One region of the Anaeromassilibacillus sp. Marseille-P3371 genome, then DNA from elsewhere that is predicted to be linked to it. Evidence: predicted binding sites of a transcription regulator. Region 1 holds the regulator's gene; the other holds the start of a gene.
The links. The regulator Rex, encoded in region 1, represses fermentation and respiration genes when NADH is low (regulators of the CRP and FNR family bind a similar motif). The targets are predictions, from matches to a motif close to ATTGTTAANNNNTTAACAAT.
Positions count from the first base shown of each region.

Region 2: gap (type I glyceraldehyde-3-phosphate dehydrogenase) is a predicted target of Rex. The motif match lies at 1,502-1,521, and genes of this name have one in related genera.

Region 1 is NZ_LT835157.1:2,535,371-2,538,528, forward strand. Features, by position in the region: gene B9Y59_RS10615 (aconitate hydratase) at 1-148, shown strand, start outside; gene B9Y59_RS10620 (NADP-dependent isocitrate dehydrogenase) at 175-1,386, shown strand; gene B9Y59_RS10625 (redox-sensing transcriptional repressor Rex) at 1,454-2,104, shown strand; gene adhE (bifunctional acetaldehyde-CoA/alcohol dehydrogenase) at 2,468-3,158, shown strand, end outside.
Region 2 is NZ_LT835157.1:850,438-853,595, forward strand. Features, by position in the region: gene B9Y59_RS02640 (citrate/2-methylcitrate synthase) at 1-441, shown strand, start outside; gene B9Y59_RS02645 (hypothetical protein) at 602-1,471, shown strand; gene gap (type I glyceraldehyde-3-phosphate dehydrogenase) at 1,598-2,617, shown strand.

The DNA.
Region 1 (3,158 bases):
TACAGCAATCGCCAATGATTCAAAGATCGTTGTGAAGGATGTAACGAAGGGGATTGAATTCGAAGCAGAGGCCGTCCTCTCAGCGCGCCAGCGCGAGATGGTCCTGGCTGGCGGCCTACTGAACTATACAAGAGAGCAGTCCAAATAAAATTGAACGTAATGGAGGGATTTCCCATGGCCAATAAGATTCCTATGACCACCCCGCTTGTGGAGATGGATGGCGACGAGATGACCCGTATCATCTGGAAGATGATAAAGGATATTCTTCTCACGCCCTATATTGATCTGAAAACTGAATATTACGATCTTGGCCTCAAACACCGCGATGAAACCAACGACCAGGTGACTGTGGACAGCGCCAACGCCACCAAAAAGTACGGCGTGGCTGTCAAGTGCGCTACCATTACTCCGAATGCGGCGCGCGTCGAAGAGTATAACCTCAAGGAGATGTGGAAATCCCCGAATGGAACCATCCGCGCCATGTTGGACGGTACGGTTTTCCGCACTCCCATTTTGGTAAAAGGCATTACGCCATTCATCCCCACATGGACAAAACCCATCACCATCGCCCGTCATGCTTACGGCGACGTATACCGCAATGTAGAGATGCAGGTGCCAGCCGGCGCCAAGGCCGAGCTTGTTGTCACGGATTCCGAGGGAAAGGAAACGCGCGCTACCATCCATGATTTCCAGACCCCCGGTATCATCCAGGGAATCCACAATCTGGACAAGAGCATCAGCAGCTTTGCGCGCTCGTGCTTTAACTACGCTTTGGATGCCAAAAAGGACCTCTGGTTTGCAACCAAGGATACCATTTCCAAGCAGTACGATCACCGGTTCAAGGATATTTTCCAAGAGATCTTTGACGCTGAATATAAGGAAAAATTCGATGCAGCAGGGATCGAGTATTTCTATACCTTGATCGACGATGCCGTTGCCCGCGTGGTCCGCTCTGAAGGCGGTTATATCTGGGCGTGTAAAAACTACGATGGCGATGTGATGAGCGATATGGTCGCCACCGCCTACGGGAGCCTGGCTATGATGACCAGTGTATTGGTTTCCCCGGACGGCGTATACGAATATGAAGCGGCACACGGCACCGTACAGCGTCATTATTATAAGCACTTAAAGGGAGAAAAAACCTCCACAAACTCCATGGCGACGTTGTTTGCCTGGACAGGCGCGCTGCGTAAACGCGGCGAACTCGACGGCAATTCCGCTCTGATGGACTTTGCGGACAAGTTGGAGCACGCTTCGATTCAGACCATTGAAGAGGGCGTTATGACCGGCGATCTCGCCAGCCTTTCCAATCTTCCGAATAAAACGACCGTGGATACGGAAACCTTCCTGAGAGAGATTGACAAGCGCCTTGTGGCAATGCTGTAAGCACTCCGCACGGACGGCGGAATCTCAACTGGCTTTCTTTTTCTGAATAGAAAGGACCTAATCAATTATGCCAAAACGGGAAAATATCTCCATGTCCGTCATCCGGCGGCTTCCCAGGTACTACCGATTCCTCAAACTTTTGGGAGAAAAAGGCGTTACACGCATCTCCTCAACGGAGCTTTCGGCCAAACTGGGGCTTACCGCCTCCCAAATCCGCCAGGATCTCAATTGTTTTGGTGGGTTTGGGCAGCAGGGATACGGCTACATGGTGGATCAGCTCTGTACAGAAATCGGAAACATTCTGGGTCTATCCCATGCCTACAAAGCGGTACTAATCGGTGCAGGTAATCTGGGGCGGGCCATCGCTTCCCATCTTTCCTTCGAAACAGAGGGATTTACGCTGGTGGGGATTTTTGACAATTCCGATACAAAGATCGGTCAAACCATCAATGGGCTCACCGTGCGCAACATCGGTACATTGGAGCGCTTTTGTAACCTTGAAAAGCCAACCATGGCAGTGCTCTGTGTTCCCCGAAGTGCGGTGGAATCCTTGAGTGACCGGCTGTATGCGTTGGGTATCCGCTGTTTCTGGAATTTTAGTCACTATGACATCAGCATGAAATATGCCGATGCGATTGTGGAAAACGTCCATCTGAACGACAGCTTGATGACGCTTTGTTACCGCATCACCAACGATCCCACGCATCCAACAAAATAACTGTAGATCCTACGGATCCTTGCAGAACGAGGGTATCCTTCAGTCATTTTATGACTTTTGGGATACCCTCGCTTTTTAGAAACTTCGATGTTATTTCCAGACAGAAAAAAGGATGTTCCTTTCCTATGAATTCAAAATTCGTAGCCTTGAGACACACTTTTTTATGGACTCATTTTTGTTAAGCCATGACCTGTTTCCATCTCAAAAGGAACGTGTCAAAGCGCTTTTCTTCCTAGTAAGCTCTTTTTCCAACTGCGCGCTGCCTTTATACGCAAAAAGCCGCAAGTTCCCCCTACTTTTCAGCATATTTCCTTTTCCACAAGGAGATACTACCAACAAATACAACAGGGGAGGAACCAAGGTATGGATGAAAAAGCAAGAAAAGTACCTGTGGTAAAGAAAACAGGCATCCCGGAATCCGAAACAGATGCCGCTGTGGAAGCACGGGCACGGGAGGCAGCGGCTGACACCGAAGGAGAAGTACACACAATGATTGATCGCCTGGTTCAGCGGGCGCAAAAGGCCCTCCAGGCTTTTATGGACATGAACCAGGAACAAGTCGATTCCATTGTTCACGCTATGGCATTGGCCGGATTGGACCAACATGTACGGTTGGCAAAACTTGCCTATGAAGAAACCGGACGCGGCGTTGTCGAGGATAAAATTATCAAGAATATCTTTGCGACAGAATACATTTGGCACTCCATTAAGGGCCAGAAAACCGTTGGAATTGTGGAAGAAAATGAGTTAGAGGACTATGTGGAAGTGGCAGAACCTGTGGGTGTGGTCGCCGGTGTCACTCCTGTTACCAATCCAACTTCTACTACGCTTTTCAAGTCGTTGATCTGTATGAAAACGCGCAATCCGATCATCTTCGGATTTCATCCAAGTGCCCAAAAATCCTCTGTCGAGGCTGCACGGGTGATGCGCGATGCCGCAGTCAGGGCCGGCGCTCCGGAGGACTGCATACAGTGGATTACAGCGCCATCCATTGCGGCTACCAATGCGTTGATGAACCATCCCGGCGTATCCTTGGTCCTGGCGACCGGCGGCA
Region 2 (3,158 bases), 1.7 Mb from region 1:
AGTTACCTGGAAAAGATTGTCCGAAAAGAGGCAGGGGACCGCTCTGGTTTGATCTATGGAATGGGCCATGCGGTGTATACACTTTCCGATCCACGTGCAGTTATTCTCAAGGAAAATGCGCGGAAGATGGCGGAAGAGCATGGACTGCTTCGCAAGTTCGAGCTGTTTGAGCGTGTTGAAAAGCTCTCCCCGGATGTATTCGCAAAGGTAAAGAACGATCAAAAAGTCATCTCGGCGAATGTGGATTTCTATTCAGGATTGGTATACGAAATGTTGGGAATCCCGAGCGACTTATATACGCCGATGTTTGCAGTCTCCCGTATTGCAGGTTGGTGTGCCCATCGGATCGAAGAGATGGAGACCTGTGGGCGGATCATGCGTCCCGCATATCGCTCTTTGACACACGAAAAAACATATATCCCAATCGACCAGCGCGATTGAGGCCTATTTTAGCTGCCAAACAGTAGAATCCTCTGTTTGGCGGCTTTTTTGCCTTTTGCAACATTTTATTCTATTTTATAAATTGGAAAATTAAGGGTGTTTTTATTGTGTAAAATAGAATACAGCGTCGGTTGATTCTATGTAAAAAGGGGAATCTCATATGTCTATGAAACATGCCTGGATTGTTTTCCTTGTCGCTTTGGTTGTGGCGCTTCCAGTGCGCCTTTATCAGCTATTGGTATTGATGGAGGAGGACACTGGCTTTTTGAATGGTGGCGCGATGTCAACAACTCTGCTTGTGATTGTACTTTTGGTTGCACTTGCCGCTATTATGGTAATTTGTATGGGGAGTAAGCGGATGCCTGTTGGCTATGCGCCTTTGCGGAGTATTCCCACAGCCGTTTTAGCAGGATTGACAGGCGCTCTGCTTCTGTTTGAATCCATTGGCAATATTTTTACGTATAGCGCGCTCTTATCACAGGTTCCGGCAAACGGCGAGAGCACGACCCCGGCTGGGGTGATCGGTCTGGCGATGGCAATCGTGGGTATTTTGGCAGCTTTGGCGATTTTTCTTGCCGCCTATGGCTTTGCAACAGGGAGCAATCCCATGGGGATGCATCCATTGATTGCGCTTTTACCCGCTGTTTGGGGTTGCATCTGTCTGGTTCTACTATTCATTTCGTATACCGCGGTGGTCAATGTTTCTGAAAATGTTTACGATATGTTCTCGGTTGTCCTTCTTCTGTTGTTTCTGTTTGCGCAGGCAAAATTGTTTGCCGGCGTTGACAGCGTGAAGAGCGGACGTATGATGGTTGCCACCGGACTGCCCGCCGCACTGATGGCGTTGTTGACCTCTGTTCCAACTTTATTGATGGCGGCAATGGGGAGAACGGTTCCGGGACTATTCCCTGCGGGGTTGCATTTGGTCAATTTAAGCATGGCGTGTTATATTTTATCCTTTTTATTTGCGGCTCGCCAATTGCCAAATAACGTTCAAGGGATGGTTCGCACGGTAAAGGGACAGAATTGAAGTGTTTTCCAGAAAAATATTTAAAAAATGTAAGTTAAATTTATGACAAACTCTTGTATTATCGTTTCGAATGCTATAAAATAATAGCAGGATAGACCACTATAAAATTCAGGAGGTACAAGTTCTATGTCTATTAAAGTTGGCATTAATGGCTTTGGCCGCATTGGCCGCTTGGTTTTCCGTGCCGCTGTTGCGCAGCCGGAGACCTTTGAGATCGTTGGCATCAACGATCCGTTCATCGACCTCGACTATATGGTTTACATGGTGAAATACGACACCATGCATGGTCATTTCGATGGCACCGTAAAGGCTGAGAACGGCAAGCTCGTTGTCAATGGCAAGGAGATCAGCGTTTTTGCTGAGAAGGATCCGTCTCAGATTCCGTGGGGCACTGTTGAGGCTGAGTACGTCGTGGAGTCCACCGGCGTGTTCTGCACCACCGAGAAGGCTTCCGCTCATATTCAGGCTGGCGCTAAGAAGGTTGTTATCTCCGCTCCTGCAAAGGATAAGGAAACCCCGACTTTTGTCTGCGGCGTGAACCTCGACACCTACACCAAGGACATGAAGGTTGTTTCCAACGCTTCCTGCACAACGAACTGCTTGGCTCCTCTGACCAAGGTTATCAACGACAAGTTCGGCATTGTAGAGGGCCTCATGACGACGGTTCACTCCACCACCGCTACCCAGAAGACCGTTGACGGCCCGTCCATGAAGGACTGGCGCGGTGGCCGTGCTGCTGCTGGCAACATCATTCCGTCTTCTACGGGTGCTGCAAAGGCTTGCGCACTGGTTATTCCGTCCGTTAAGGGCAAGTTGACCGGTATGTCCATGCGTGTTCCGACCCTGGATGTTTCCGTTGTTGACCTCACTGTAAGCCTGGCTACCAAGACCACTTACGAAGAGATCTGCAAGGCAATCAAGGAAGCTTCCGAGGGTGAGCTGAAGGGTATCCTCGGCTATACCGATGAAGCGGTTGTTTCTTCCGACTTCCTGGGCGATCCGCATACTTCCATCTTTGACGAGAAGGCTGGCATCATGCTGAACGACCATTTCGTCAAGCTGGTATCCTGGTATGATAACGAGTGGGGTTACAGCAACAAGGTGCTCGACCTCATCAAGCATATGTACAAGGTTGACCACGAATAATTTGGTCTGCGGTTAAAACCGAAAACAAGCGTTAAATCCCCGCTCCTTTGTTTTACAAAGGAGCGGGGATTTTGTATTTTATTTAAGGCTGATATATAGTTCTATCAAGAGCAATGGTGCGAAAGTAAACGGTTGGCAGAACAATTTTGGCGGTTCATGCGGTGAAAAGGGATACATTTTGTTACGCCTTGGAAATCGTACAGGATAAAAGTTTGTGTTTGGGATTCTCCTATCGAAACGTTGCTGATCGGATAAATTATAAAAAGGTGCGAATTAGAGCGTTGTTTTAAGAAAATGAAGAGGGCGGCCGCAGGCTGTCCCTAAAAAGTTTCTTATCTCACCGCTCTTCTTTTTCAAAGTTTTCTGTTTTATATTTGTTAGAGCATTGTAATGCAAGCATGAGTGGGGAGAAGAAGCAAAATCTGACAAGCACCGTATGGTATACTGATTTTTGGAAATTAGAGCGTTACAGAGAAAAACTTGGGCGTTTTATAACAAAGTGACCAAAAAATTTTATATATATCCGTAGAATATCTAATCA